2 regions of the Zobellella aerophila genome follow, and region 1 is predicted to be linked to the other one. Evidence: riboswitches for the same ligand, from Rfam matches in the RefSeq annotation. Region 1 holds a riboswitch; the other holds the start of a gene.
What was found. A riboswitch is a leader RNA that binds a small molecule or an ion and turns the genes downstream of it on or off. The one in region 1 is predicted to bind lysine.
Positions count from the first base shown of each region.

Region 1 (7,839 bases):
GGTTAACGGGATTGGTTGGCTTTCAAACAGACCTTCTGCGCCATGGACGGCGCAGCAGAGCCCCCAGGGATGGGTTTACGGCGTGTCGGCGGAAAGCGAATTAATCCCGTTTTACGCTTAACCGACAAATATGATGGCTGACGCCACCACTTGATTTTCTTTTCTCCCCCGCTAGAATGCCTCCTCCTGCACAAGGGGGAGTAGTCTCTCAGCCGAGACAGTCATCAACATAATTGGTGCCAAATCACCATGGTGGCTGTGACCCGGGTATTTTCTGCTACGAGATACCAGTGGTTTGACGAGACCTTTGACAGGCTGATGCCGATACCGGGGACGGGCGGCATGGCCTGCTCAATGGTTGAATATAACCCCGTCCCCTTTGGTATCGTTTTGGAAGCCTTATCCACCTCTACCCTGGCCGTGGCCATCGCCGAAATCGGCGACAAGACCCAGTTGCTGGCATTGCTGCTTAGCTGTCGTTTCCGCCGCCCTGCCCCCATTATCACCGGCATACTGCTGGCCACCCTGCTCAACCATGCCCTGGCCGGCTGGGTCGGTGTCTGGATCCAGCAATGGCTGGACCCCGACTGGCTGCGCTACCTGCTGTCGGCCTCCTTCTTTATCATGGCGGCCTGGATGCTGATCCCCGATAAACTGGACGAAGAATCGGGCAGCTTCCGCCATTTCAGCCCCTTGCTCACCACCTTCGTGCTGTTCTTCCTGGCCGAGATGGGCGACAAGACCCAGCTGGCAACCGTCCTGCTGGCCGCCCGCTTCGTTGATGGTTACTGGTGGGTGATTATCGGCACCACCCTGGGCATGCTGCTGGCCAATGTGCCCGTGGTGATCCTCGGCAAGAAAGGCGCCGAGCGTATCCCGCTCAGGTGGATACACGGCCTCAGCGCCGGCCTGTTTGTGATGCTCGGCATCACCACCCTCTGGTGGTAAAGCGTTAAGCTGTGTGTCTGTCTATTAGTCACAAGTTTCTGTTGATTCTTTTGAGAACAGGTAATCAGACAAAAGGCACTACTCCCCGACACGCCGTAAACCCATCCCTGGGGGCTCGACGGCGCCATCCATGGCGGTCAGATGGCATGTGCGAGCTTACAAGGATGTGCTTGAAGCGTGTCGGAGGAGACAACCCTGCAGCCTCTTTGTTCGCCCCAAGTAAGCCGGCAGACTTGTGACCAAGAAACAGGCTGTGAGCCTTCTAACATTCCCACGCTGAGCATGGGAATGAAAGCAACATAAACAGTGGGGGCATGAGCCCCCTTGCACCCTTAACCGTAAATCTGAAAGCTGGCGGCGTTCAGCCAGATATGGGCCAGGATACTGGCGATATAGCCCAGCAATATCACCGGGGTCCATTTCAGGTGGCCGAAGAAAGTATACATACCCCGTGCCTGCCCCATCAGCGCCACCCCGGCGGCCGAACCGATAGACAGCAGGCTGCCGCCTACGCCGGCGGTCAGGGTGATCAGCAACCAGTTACCATGGGACATATCCGGCTCCATAGACAGCACCGCAAACATCACCGGGATGTTATCTACCACCGCCGACAACAAACCCAGCGCTATGTTGGCATAGGTGGCGTTCCAGCCCGTGTAGAGCAGATCGGAGACCAACGCCAGATAGCCCATGAACCCCAGGCCGCCGACGCACATCACCACCCCATAGAAGAACAGCAGGGTATCCCACTCGGCCCGGGCAATCCGGCTGAAGACATCGAAGGGCACCACGCTGCCCAGGCGCCGCAAGGCTTCATCATCTCCCCGCTTCTGAGCCAGGACACGCTTGCGCGACAGGGAGCTGGGCAGGGTCTGGCGCAGGTAGTAACCAAAGAACTGCAGATAGCCCAGGCCGGTCATCATGCCCAGCACCGGCGGCAGATGCAGCAGGCTGTGGCAGGCGACGGCGGAGGCGATGGTCAACAGGAACAACAGCACGATGCGGATGGCACCCCGTTTGAGCTCGATGTCCTCATACATGGCGGCGGGCTGACGATTTTCCACATACAGGCTCATGACGATGGCCGGTACCAGGTAATTCACCAGGGCCGGGATCAGCAGGATAAAGAACTCGTTGAACTTGACGATACCCGCCTGCCAGACCATCAGGGTGGTGATATCGCCGAACGGGCTGAAGGCGCCGCCGGCGTTGGCGGCGATCACGATATTAATACAGCAGAGGTTGATAAAACGCTTGTCGCCTTCGGCCACCTTTACCACCACGGCACACATCAGCAGCGCCGTGGTCAGGTTGTCGGCAATCGGAGAAATAAAGAAAGCCAGCAGGCCGGTCAACCAGAACAGGCTCTTGTAGCTGAAACCTTTACGTATCATCCAGGCCCGCAGGGCATCAAACAGCCGCCGCTCCTCCATGGCGTTGATATAGGTCATGGCCACCAGCAGAAACAACAACAGCTCGGCGTATTCCAGCAGGTTGTGGCGGAACGCCTGCTCCGTCAGCCCCGGAATATCATGGTTGATGTAGGTCCAGCCGATGGCGGCCCAGATGATGCCGGCCGCCACCAGCACCGGCTTGGACTTGCGCAGATGCAGATATTCTTCGCTCATCACCAGGATATACGCCAGTACGAAGATAAAGACCGCGAACATACCCACCGTTGAGCCGGTCAGATCCAGCCGTTCCTCCACCGCCAGCACGGGCCCGCTCGCCAGCGCCGCAAGCCCCCCTAACACCGCCAAGCACAGTTTCCTTTGCATTGTTTTTTTCTCACTTTTGTTGTTTTAGCTATAGTTATTTGTGGTCCGGGATCCCGCCCATGCCCCGACAAAAAAATAGTAACATAAAGCGAAAAAAATAAATTTTCGTTTCTTGGGCGCCCATCCCATTTTTGCAGTTCCCCCCGTCGAGCGCTGGTCAGCGGCGGACCCGAATCCGAGTTAAAAGTGAATATAAAATTACAGACTCGAATGTAGGAAGCTTTCCACAAACAGCCACCAAACTGCGTCATTCATGGCCACAGCGCTAACAAACGGCTACCGCCACCTCGGCAAAAACCAAATATTTAATGTTGTTTTTTGCATGATTTTTCACGATCATTAGGGCCTATCCAGTCTCCAGTAAAGGAAAAGCCGTGCGCGACAACGATGCTGCTTTGGTCAAGGCATTTCGTCAATCCAGTCCCTATGTCAATCTGCATCGGGGCTCAACCTTTGTGGTCATGTTGGGTGGCGAAGCCATCGCCCAGGAAAATTTTCCCAATATCATCAGCGATATCGCCCTGCTCACCAGCCTGGGGATCCGCCTGGTTATCGTGTTCGGCGCCCGTCCGCAGATTGACAACGGCCTGGCCGAGGCCGGCCTGGAAGGGGTGTTTCATAAACAGACGCGGGTAACAGATGAAACCAGCTTCCGCATCATCAAGGATGTCTGCGGCGGCCTGCAGATGGATATCATGGCCCGCCTGTCGATGGGGCTGGTCAATACCCCGATGCAGAATGCCCGCATCAACGTAGTCACCGGCAACTTCGTTATCGCCCAACCCCTGGGTGTCGATGACGGTGTGGATTACCTGCATTCCGGCCGGGTCCGTCGTATCCATACCGACACCATCCATCACCAGCTGTCCCATGGCGGCACCGTGCTGATCTCCCCCATCGGTTTTTCGGTGACCGGCGAGAGTTTTAATTTGTCTTCGGAAGAGCTGGCCAAACGGCTGGCCATCGAGCTCAAGGCCGACAAGCTGATCGGCTTTTGCTCCCAGCGTGGCGTGCTGGATGAGTCCGGCGTGGCCATGCCCGAACTGTTCCCGGAGCAGGCGGAGGCGGCCTTGCAACGACTGCTGAACGAAGGCGATGAGATGTCGGGCACCGCGCGCTACCTGCGGGCAGCCATTGCCAGTTGCCGCGGTGGCGTGCCCCGCAGCCATCTGGTCAGCTACCGGGAAGACGGCGCCCTGATCCAGGAACTGTTTACCCGGGACGGGCTCGGCACCCAGATCGTCAGCCAGAGTGCCGAACAGGCCCGTCAGGCCCGGATCGATGATATCGGCGGCATCCTGGACCTGATCCGGCCGCTGGAGGAAGAGGGCATACTGGTGCGCCGTTCCCGGGAGCAGCTGGAAATGGAAGTCGACCAGTTCACCATTATCGAAAAGGACGGCGCCATCATCGGCTGCGCCGCCCTCTATCCCTTCCCGGAGGAAAGCATGGCGGAAATGGCCTGTGTCGCCATCCACCCGGATTACCGCCGTTCCAGCCGGGGCGACATGCTCTTGCACAAGGTGGAGGAACAAGCCAAGAAGCGGGGCATGAACGCCCTGTTTATCCTCACCACCCGCTCCATCCACTGGTTCCGGGAACGCGGCTTCGAGCCGGTGGACGTGTCGGCCCTGCCGATGGGCAAGCAACAGCTGTATAACTACCAGCGCCGTTCGAAAATCATGATAAAAAACCTGGTTTAATGTTAGTTTTTCCCGGTTAACCATTGACACTCGAGCCGTGAGTCAGTAGTTATAGGGAGCCCGTCATCGGGCAAAGAAGAGGCGCGTTGTTCAGGCAGCCGGCAGGAGGAGCTCCCACTCCCAGGATCGCCGGTCAGGGGACACAACGCCGAGGTGATAACAAAGGGGTGTTTGTTATCGTCGGCCACGGAGGCTGAATCCTTCGGGTTGTCACCTATGGGTGGAGTGCTTCTACGTGACCTTTCTCGTATCTGCAGTCGTTCCCCCGTTGTTATTTATTTTTCGCATGCATACTTCAAGGAGCTGCACTTGAATCAACTTATTGTCGCCAAATTTGGTGGGACCAGCGTCGCCGATCATCAGGCCATGAGCCGCTGCGCCGCCATCCTCGAACAGAACCCCCATACCCGTTTGGCGGTGTTAAGCGCAAGTTCCGGGGTGACCAACCTGCTGGTCGCCCTGGCCTCGGGAGAACATCAGCCGGCGCACCGGGCCGAGCTGCTGCAACAGCTGAACGACATCCAGCAGGGTATTCTGACCAGCCTCGGCAACCCCGAAATGCTGAGCCGTCATATCGAAGAAATCCTGCACCATATCAAGGAGCTGTCGGATAGCGCCGCGATCAGCCCCAGCAAGGCCCTGAACGACGAGATCGTCGCCCAGGGCGAGCTGATGTCCACCCGCCTGTTCGTCGAGCTGCTGCGACAGCGCGGCACCCCCGCCGTCTGGTTCGATGTGCGCCGGATCATGCATACCGACGACAGATTCAGCCGTGCCGCGCCCGATCTGGGCGCCCTGGCCCGGGCCGCCGTCGCCGAATTGCAGCCCCTGTGCGAAAAGCAACTGGTGGTCACCCAGGGCTTTATCGGCGCCGCCAGCGATGGCCGGACCACCACCCTGGGTCGCGGCGGCAGCGACTTTTCCGCCGCCCTGCTGGGTGAGGCGCTTGAGGCGTCCGCCGTGGAAATCTGGACCGATGTGCCCGGCATCTACACCACGGATCCCCGGCTGGTGACCGAGGCCCGCGCCATTCCGGAAATCAGCTTCAGCGAAGCCTCGGAAATGGCGACCTTTGGCGCCAAGGTACTGCATCCGGCCACCCTGCAGCCGGCGGTACGCCGCCAGATCCCGGTATTCGTCGGCTCCAGCAAGGCACCGGAAGCGGGCGGCACCTGGATCCGCAACGCCACCCCCCAGGCCCCGCTGTTCCGAGCCCTGGCCCTTCGCCGCAACCAGGTGCTGCTGACCCTGACCAGCCTGAATATGTTCCAGGCCCACGGCTTCCTGGCCGAGGTGTTCGGCATCCTGGCCAAACACAAGATTTCCGTCGACCTGATCACCACCTCGGAAGTCAGCGTGTCCCTGACCTTGGATGCGGGGGCCGAGCTGCTGACCGACGAAGTGCAGGCGGAACTCGGCAAACACTGCCACCTGAAGGTGGAACATGGCCTGGCCCTGGTGGCCTTGATCGGCAACCGCATGAGCGAAGTCAGCGGCACCGGCAGCCGGGTGTTCCAGGCGCTGGAAAACGTCAATATCCGTATGATCTGCTACGGCGCCAGCCCCCATAACCTCTGCTTCCTGGTCAACGATGACGCCGCCGCCGGCGTGGTACAGGATCTGCACCAGACCCTGTTGCCCGCCTAAATACCCTGGGCGCCCCTTCGGGCGCCCTTGCCCTTTCTGCCCCAATCATTGCAGAAATGTGATATTAACCACGCCTGAGGATCACCAGGGCCACCCCACCCAGCACCGCCACCGAGGCCAGCAAAAAACGCAGGGTCAGGGGTTCGCTCAGCCACAGTATACCCCCCAGGGCCGCCAGCATAGGCACGCTCAGCTGCACCGTGGCCGCCTGGGTGGCATTCAATCCGCCCAACGCCCGATACCAAACCGCATAGCCCAGGCCAGAGGTCAGGGTCCCGGACAAAACAGCATACCAGAGCCCCGTAGCATCCAGCCTGACCCAGGGTAAGCAGGCGAAGAACAGCCCAAGTCCCAGGGGGACGGCACGTAAAAAGTTGCCGGCCGTGGTCCGGGTCGCATCGGCGACACCCCGTCCACGCAATGAATAGACGCCCCAGGCCACCCCGCCAGTTAACATAATGACGGCACCTGCGAAGGGGGGTGCCGACACCCCCGGCAGCAACAAGCCCACCAGTCCGGCAAAGGCACACCCCAGCCCCAGGCTCTGCCAGCGGTTTAATCGTTCCCCCCGCCACAGACCCGCACCTATCATGGTCACCTGCACGGCACCGAACAACAACAGGGCCCCGGTACCCGTATCCAACGACAGATAGGCAAAAGAAAAGGCGGCGGCGTACAGAAACAGCGCCCAGGCCGGCCACCAGCTGCCCCCGCGCGCCACCAGCAGCCAGAGCACCAGGGCGCCGGACAGCAGGCGCATGCCGGTAAAGCTGGCCGCATCTATCCCGGTACCCTGGAAAGCCAACCGGCAGAGCAGCGAATTGCCGGCGAAGGCAATCATCGCCAGCAGGGTAGATAAGAACACCTGAACATTGGACATGCGACCATCCTGTTTAAAACCACCAGGCGGCCAGCACACCACCAAGCAGCGAAAGCAGCATGGGGGCCCCTACCCTGATGCCCAGCACCCGCCCGCCAAGGGTAAACGCCAGCAATGACTTGACGATATTATTGACCGAGGCGGCCAGTACGACGCCCAGCACGGCGGTGGCAAAGTCGATACCCGTCAGCGACATCCGTGTCAGTGACAGGGTGATGGCATCCACATCGGCAATGCCCGAGGCCATCGCCAGCAGCAGGATACCGGCATTGCCCAGCCAGTTTTTGAGCCATTCGCCGAGTACCATGATCACCATGATCAACAGGCCGAAGCTGATGGCTAGCTTGAGATCCAGCGGCTTCATCCTGAGCCGGGGCTGGTCGACGGTCACCGGCTTGCGGTGGCGCAACCAGATCAACACTGCCGGCACATAGAGCAACACCGTCATCACCAGCACCGGCAGCAACAGGGATGACAACAACCGCGGGTTGATCAGGGCGCAATAGACCAGGATACGGGGGAACATGGTGCCGCAGGCCAGCAATATGCCCACCGCCAGCAAGGGCCTGAGCCGGGGATTCGCCCGCGACAAGCGGGCATAATGCAGGGTCAGGGCGGTGGAGGAGCTCAAGCCGGCAAACAGGCTGGTAAAGAGGATGCCCTTCTCGGTGCCGCCGACCCGCACCGCAAAATAGCCGACAAAAGAGATGGCGGCGATCAGCACCACCATCCACCAGATCTGGTAGGGATTGATGGCCTGCCCCGGCCCCATATTCAGGTCCGGCAGCAGCGGCAGCATCACCACCGAGATCAGCAACAGCTTCAGGCCGGCGTCCAGTTCATGTTGCTGCAGCTTGTGCAACAGCCCGTGGATCTCCTGTTT
Region 1 is NZ_BAABCX010000001.1:978,834-986,672, forward strand. It holds gene ABD806_RS04600 (TMEM165/GDT1 family protein) at 391-948, shown strand; gene nhaD (sodium:proton antiporter NhaD) at 1,281-2,726, opposite strand; gene argA (amino-acid N-acetyltransferase) at 3,101-4,429, shown strand; lysine riboswitch at 4,498-4,668, shown strand; gene lysC (lysine-sensitive aspartokinase 3) at 4,739-6,076, shown strand; gene ABD806_RS04620 (DMT family transporter) at 6,141-6,956, opposite strand; gene ABD806_RS04625 (MgtC/SapB family protein) at 6,970-7,839, opposite strand, start outside.

Region 2 (7,839 bases), 560 kb from region 1:
GAGTGAACGTCATTGGTTGTTGCCCTTGCGTAAAGGCGCCCAGTACCAGCGGCTCAGGAAGCTTGTCCAGGTCAGGAGCCGGTTCCCCTGAGCGTCTCGCCCCAGGCCAGAAAGAAATGGCCGGATGCGCCAGCGGCCCTTTTTCTTATCGGTCAGCTGCAATTATTACCGGCGGTGGCAGCGGGTAATATTCCCAAGGTAATGCAAACCATACTGGATATGGCAGAGAGTTTTATCTTGCCGGCCAAACGCGAACGTAGTTACCCGAGGACGGTAAAGAAAAGGCCGGGGCGCTACGCGACCCGGCCTGCGAGGGATCAACGCTTGCCAGCGCCTTAACTGACAAGCATTAGGCCGCTTGGCCTCCATTTTATCACTATGGGCTATAGGGGGCGGTCAGAAATGCCAGGTCAGCCCCACGGTCAGCGCATCCATTTCAAAATCATCCTTGTCCAACAGGCGGGCATACTCGGCAAAGAAGCCGACTCCCCGTTGGTGACGCTTGCCTAAGAAACGCACCCCTACCCCATAACTGAGATCGCTTTCAGAATCGGATTCTTTCAGGCCAAATGCAGGGGCACTGGCCTCCGCTTCGGCTTCTGTCCAGCCCAATAGTCCATAGACCGACATAACGTCCTCGATCGGGAACTGAGGCAACAAATAAACGCCATAATAATGTTCAAGTTCGGTTTTCACCACTCCAGCCACAGTATCATCACCAAAGCCCTTCCCAAGGCGACCTTCAACAGCAAGATAGGGTGACGGCTGAAAACCCAGGTTCAGCCCGACAGAGTCCCAGTTAACGGATTCACTCAATGAGTCCGTGTCAAAATCAAGGTTGGCATAATTCAGCCCCACATAAAACTGATAGTCAGGGTTATGCCAGCTGGTATATACAGGGGATTGAGCATGAGCACTGGCCGCCACCAGGCATGAAGCCACTAAGATAGGTTTGATCATATCGACAATCCTTGTTTTTGGTTCTTATTGTGTTTGCGCATTTACCCGTAAAAGTAAAGCTAGACCTTCAGTCAAAGTTCCACAACAAAGAGCTGGGCAAATAAATTCCTGACTATGCTGTAAGTAAGCACCCTATCTGGTGTAGCATGCCGCCCCCTCGCTCACATGGAAGCGAAAACGCTGTTCGGAACAACAGGAATCTCCTCAATGAATATTGAATTCCCAATCTTGATTACCTTTGTCGGCTATCTCTTGCTCACTCTGCTGATTGGTTTGGTCGCCTATCGGGCAACCAGCTCGCTGAGCGATTATATCCTGGGTGGGCGCCGACTCGGGCCGGCGGTGGCCGCCTTGAGTGTCGGCGCATCCGATATGAGTGGTTGGCTGCTGCTGGGGCTGCCGGGTGCGGTTTATCTGTATGGTGTCAACCAGGCCTGGATCGGCATCGGCCTGGTGATCGGAGCCTGGCTGAACTGGTTGTTTGTAGCCAAGCGACTGCGTATCTATACCGAACAAGCCAATGACTCCCTTACCCTGCCCGATTTCCTGGAAAACAGGCTGGCCGACACCTCGGGTCTGCTGCGGGTGATCTCCGCCCTCACCATACTGGTATTTTTCGTATTCTACACCGCCTCGGGCATGGTCGGCGGCGCTATCCTGTTTGAAAAGGTTTTTGGCCTGCCTTACCTGAGCGCCTTGTTAATCGGCGGCAGCGTGATCGTGGCCTATACCTTTATGGGGGGCTTCCTGGCGGTGTCCTGGACCGACTTTTTTCAAGGCATCCTGATGCTGCTGGCACTGATCGTCATGCCCTGGGCGGTGATGAATGAACTGGGTGGGCTAGAGCAGACCTTGGACACCCTGGGTAAGATGGATGCCAACAAGCTTGATTTTCTTCATGATTTCTCATTGCTGAGCGGCCTGAGCTTGATGGCCTGGGGACTCGGATATTTTGGCCAGCCGCATATTCTGGCCCGTTTCATGGCCATAGACTCACCCCGCTCGGTACCCTTGTCACGCCGCATTGCCATGAGCTGGATGATACTGTCGTTGATTGGCGCCCTCGGCGTGGGCCTGGTCGGTGCCGTGTATTTTGCCGATGCGCCACTGATCAATGCAGAAACCGTGTTCCTGGCACTGGCCAATGCGGTATTTAACCCCTGGGTGGCAGGCTTTCTGATCGCTGCCATTATGTCGGCTATCATGAGCACCATCGACTCCCAATTACTGGTGTGCTCTTCCGCTCTGACCGAAGACTTTTACAAACGCTGGCTCAGGCCCCATGCCCATGACCAGGAGCTGGTGTGGATCGGCCGGATCGCCGTGCTGGTGGTAGCCATTTCTGCCATGTTGCTGGCCCTGGATCCACAAACCACCGTGCTTGGCCTGGTCAGTTATGCCTGGGCCGGTTTTGGCGCCGCCTTCGGCCCTGTCATCATTCTTTCGGTATATTGGCCTCGCCTGACCCGTAACGGTGCCCTGGCCGGTATCGTCCTGGGCGCTCTGACGGTGATCGGCTGGAAGCAACTCAACGGCGGCCTGTTCGATCTGTATGAAATCGTGCCCGGCTTCCTGCTCTGTGGCCTGACCTGTATCTTGGTCAGCAAGCTGGACAGGGAGCCGGAAAAGACCGTAGTGCTGGGGTTCAGGAGAATGGAGTCAGATCTCTAACCATTGATATCAATAACAAAAAGGGCCTTATCGGCCCTTTTTTGTAAACAAGTGTTTTACTTTTCCTTTACACTTATTTATCTTGTCATCTGGTAAGAGTTCATACCACTTACCGCCAACAATAAAATCCAAATGCACCTGCAGGATACGTTGAGTAAGGGAATCTACTTATGTGCCCAAAAAACTTGAAACTGTCTTTGCTCGCCGCTGCTGTTACAGTGGCAACCGGGCAAGCCCACTCCGCCGCCTTCCAGCTGGCCGAACAAAACACCACCGGTCTCGGCCGTGCCTATGCCGGAGAGGGAGCCATCGGCGACAACGCCTCTGTATTAGGTCGTAACCCGGCGGCCATGACCCTGTTTGACAGCGCGGCACTCTCTGCGGGTGCCATCTACGTTAACCCTGAGGTAGACGTAGAAGGTAAAGGGACAACGGCAGCAACGGGCCAAGGTTCCGGTTTACCCACCCAATCCGAAGATATCGCCGGCGATGCCCTGGTTCCCTTTTTCTATTACATCCAGCCCATCAACGACCAGTGGACAACGGGCTTCGGCGCCTTCACCAACTATGGCTTGTCCACTTCATATCAGGACAACCATTATGCGGGCACGGTCGCCGGCATGACCTCGCTTAAAACACTGAACCTGAATCCCAATATCGCCTTCAAGGCCAATAACCACCTCTCTCTGGGAGCCGGCGTCAATGCGGTATATGCCGATGCCGAGCTGGTGCGCCATCTAGGTATCGCCTCTGCGCTGATCCCAGGAACGGTACCGACAACAGAGGCCGCTCGCCTGGAGGGCGATGACTGGGGCTACGGCTGGAATATCGGCCTGCTGGTTGAGGCCGATGAGCACAACCGCTGGGGCCTGAGCTATCGGTCTGGGGTCGATATTAAGTTTAGTGGGGAGTTTACGGGACTTACTTCCGCACAGCAGAGGGTTCCCGCCAACCTGGATGTCACCTTGCCCGCCATGGCGGAGTTTTCCGGTTTCCATCGGCTCAATCCCGACTGGGCACTGCACTATGGTCTGCTGTGGACCGAATGGAGCAGCTTTAAGGAGCTGAAAGCCGTGGGCTCCACCGGCCAGGAACTATTCCAGAAAGACGAACAGTTTAAAAACAGCTGGCGGGTGAGTGCCGCCGCCACCCATCGGCTCGATGAGCGATGGACCTTGCGCGGCGGTGTTGCCTATGACAGATCCCCGGTACGGGAAGCATTCCGCTCCATCTCGATTCCCGACAGCAACCGTGTCTGGTACAGCCTGGGCTCTACTTACAGCTACAACCAGCAACTGAGCTTCGATGCCTCCTTTGCCTTCCTGAACGGTAAGAAGGTCGACGTCAAAGAAGATAACTTTGAATTTATCTCCGGCGGCGATGCCTACCTGTTTGGCCTTCAGATGAACTACCGATTCTGAGCAGGAAACAAACAACAAAAGGCGCCGTCAGGCGCCTTTTGTTTAACACTCAGGCCCGAGCCTTACCCTGGATATAATGCCGGCGACAGAGTGCCACATAGCGTTCATTGCCGCCGATTTCCACCTGCTCTCCTTCCCTGACCAGGCTCCCCTCGGCATCCAGTCTGGCATTCATATGGGCCTTGTTTCCACACCAGCAAATGGTTTTCAGCTCTTCCAGCTTGTCGGCCAAGCACAACAAATAGTAAGCGCCTTCGAACAGCTCACCACGAAAATCGCTTTTCAAACCGTAAGCCATCACCGGAACATTGAGCTCATCCACGATTTGCGCCAACTGGTACACCTGTGCCCGGGTCAGAAACTGCGCCTCATCCAAAATAAATACATCCAGCGATGCCAGCTCTGCCTTCACCTTGATCAACCTGAACAAGTTACAGCCTGTGCCGAAGGTATCCACCTCAAGCTGCAACCCAACCCGGGCCCGGATAATACCCATCCCCGCCCTGGTATCCATGCGAGGTGTCATGGCATAGGGTGTCAGGCCCCTCTCCTGGTAATTAAAGTGCGCCTGAATAAGCTGGGTCGACTTGCCCGAATTCATGGCGGCATATTTATAGTGCAGCGACGCCATGGGCCCTCCTCCCTTGCCATCGACGCCAGCCGAGGAGTATCAATGCAAAACACGACAGGGCAGCAATAAAGCCCGTGGCCAGGGAGCCGCTATACCCCAATACCAAATATCCAGCCACACTCACCAAAGCGATAGACAGCGCATAAGGCAGCTGAGTAATCACATGGTCGATATGATGGCAAGAAGCCCCGGTAGAAGACAATATGGTGGTATCTGATATGGGCGAGCAATGGTCCCCGAATACCGCTCCCGCCATGACGGCAGATAAACCCGGTAGCAATAGCTGAGCATCGATCGCCATCACCATATCCGCGGCAATAGGCAGCATAACGCCGAAGGTACCCCAGCTGGTGCCGGTAGCAAATGCCATTATCCCCGCCAACAAGAACAACAGGGCCGGCAGCAGATAGACCGGCAGGTTCTGCCGAATGAGGGATGCAAGATACTTCCCGGTTTCCAGCTCGGAAATCATACCGGCTATGGTCCAGGCAAACAGCAAAATATAGATGGCCGGTAGCATCCCCCTGATACCCGTCCACAACGCCTGCCCCCATTGTCCGACATCGGCTTTTTGGCGCAACATCGCCCAGCCACAAACGACTAACCCGGCCACACCCCCTAATACCAGGGCTCGCCCTACATTGGTATTTTCCAGGGCCGACAGCAAGCTAAAAGGCAAATCATTTGCCGCCAGACTCTGTGCGCCGCTAAATAACAGGCCGAATACCGTCACCAATGTCAGCACACCGATGGCTAATGCCAGATCACTGACCCGTCCATCGGGTCCGGCTATATCGGCTACGCCTGGTGGCGCACCTTTGTTACCGTCAAACAATTCTCCTTCCAGGGCCAGGGATTCATGACGCCCCATGGCCCCTAGATCCCAGTCTCCCTTAATGACCAGCACGACCATCAGCAGGGTAAAGATGGCATAAAAGTTCATGCTCCCCATCAACAAAAAAGCACCGAAAGCGCTGTGCCCGGTCATACTGTAGCTGGTCAGGATGCCGCCTACCAAGGCAATAATATAAGCTCCCCAAGAAGATACCGGCATTAACACACATACCGGAGCCGCCGTGGAATCAAGCAGGTAAGCAAGCTTAGTCCTGGATATGTTGAATCTATCGGTCACAGGGCGACATATGGCTCCCACCGATAGACTGTGAAAGTAATCGTCGATAAAAAAGACAAACACCAGTAAACCGGTCATGATCTTAGCCTGCCGGCGACTTTTAATACGCTCTTGCGCCCATTCGGCAAATGCCTGAGTAGCGCCTACCCGGCTGAGGATACTGATGATACAACCCAGCAATAACAGGAATAACAGTATGTTCATATTCCATTCATTCAGGCCTCCCTGCTGCCAAAACAGGGATAAAACCTTATTAAACAAATGGCTAATGGAATCAACAGGCTGAAACTCGTTAACCAGCAGCCCCCCCAGCACAATGCCCATTCCTAGCGACAACAGCACCCGACGGGTCATTATAGCCAGCAAAATGGCCAATAATGGTGGCAGTAAAGACCAATGTGTTTGAATAAAAAGATGGGAATCCATTACAGCACCTATGCTTGCTTGCTAAAAAACCCACCAGGAAAAGACAAGTCAGACAGAGCCCCTTAACATTCCCAGCAGTAGCGCATCATGGCATATGCATGACAGTATCCGGCCTGTTCGACCTGATCCCAACCACCTTGCCCGATCGGCAAAGGCGGCTTCGGCGCGGCTTCCTCTTAATCAGCATAAACAGTATCACCCTGAACTGATCGACTGAACTGATAAGACGCGCACCTCTACGCAAGTTAGAACAACTCATTGTACTAACTTAATCATTAAAATCAATATATTAATCCAAATAAATAAATCATTACAGGTCAATATATCAAAAGAGTCACCAATGAGTCCGATTTTAAACAAAAAGGTCTCTTTTGTATCTCTTGTACCTCTTTTTTCACACCAGGTTGTGAGTAACTGATTAATAAACAGCCCGAACAACTGATGTTTCTGTCCGATACCTTTACCTTTAGCTTTACCATAGACTAAATAAGGAAAAATTTTAGCCCAGGCAGTTGGTAGTACGTTTAACACTTTCATCACCATATGCTTTTTTGCAATATGCAATGCATTACAAAATATTGTTTTGAATTACCACTTCCTTCATTTTTAATTTGAGTTTGTATTAGTTAACCGCGTGATATAAAATAATTATGTTGACTTAAACCAGCTTAAATATCGAAGCAAATAACTTATATAGGTAATCGCGATGACTGAATTTCTAAAGACCCTGCTGAATATCCGCAGCCTGCGCGCCGCTGGCCGTGAACTCACCTTGGAGCAATTAGAAGAAGGCTTGGCAAAATTATCATCAGTGGTTGAAGAGCGTCGCGAAGCTGAAGCAGAAGAACGCGCCACCGCCGCCGAACGTGAGCGTAAACTGAAAGAATACATGAATATGCTGGCCGCCGACGGCATCGATATTAATGACCTGGTTGAACTGGCCGAACCGAGCAAAAAATCCGTCGGTCGTAGTAAGCGTCCTGCTAAATATGCCTATACCGACGAAAATGGCGAGCAGAAAACCTGGACTGGCCAAGGCCGCAAGCCTTCAGTTATCCAAACAGCACTGGACAACGGCGGCAGCCTGGATGATTTCTTAATCAAATAACACAATTTCAGGGCCCTCCGGCCCTGAAATTTATTTAGTCGTCTTAAGCCTCAGTTTAGCCTGCTGCCAGTTAGTCTCCTCTCCCCCCTCTGAAGTGCGGTATCCCAGGCCAATACAAACAACAGGTCACTTAGCCTGTCGGGGTACCTGGTACTTTCCGGATTAACCTTATTTCCAATGACACCAGCTGTCGCTTTGCCCGCCTGGCAATGGTGCGTGCCATATGAAATGCCGTGACCTGCTGACTCCATCCGGCAAGATCAACTGGCGTAATAGAAGCAAACGAGCAGACAACTCATCGATACAGACTTCCAGACAGTCAACCCTGTCAGATTTGGCTTACTACTAAAATGGCTTTTATAGGCAAAGGATAGTCACACCCAATATCAAACAACTCTTTCTGTATGTTATTCAACCGGCCTCGAGGCAACATTTTATCCGGGCCCGACAAGCCGCGGCACCAACAGATAAAGGACTTCAACTCATCCAG
Region 2 is NZ_BAABCX010000001.1:419,520-427,358, reverse strand. It holds partial or broken gene ABD806_RS02025 (transposase domain-containing protein) at 1-339, shown strand, start outside; gene ABD806_RS02020 (porin family protein) at 397-960, opposite strand; gene putP (sodium/proline symporter PutP) at 1,168-2,631, shown strand; gene ABD806_RS02010 (outer membrane protein transport protein) at 2,802-4,052, shown strand; gene ABD806_RS02005 (thymidine kinase) at 4,102-4,683, opposite strand; gene ABD806_RS02000 (Na+/H+ antiporter NhaC family protein) at 4,664-6,241, opposite strand; lysine riboswitch at 6,312-6,488, opposite strand; gene ABD806_RS01995 (hypothetical protein) at 6,497-6,778, opposite strand; gene ABD806_RS01990 (H-NS family histone-like protein) at 6,948-7,349, shown strand.
Region 2: linked by a shared signal. The riboswitch ahead of ABD806_RS02000 (Na+/H+ antiporter NhaC family protein) and the one ahead of lysC (lysine-sensitive aspartokinase 3) in region 1 are both predicted to bind lysine.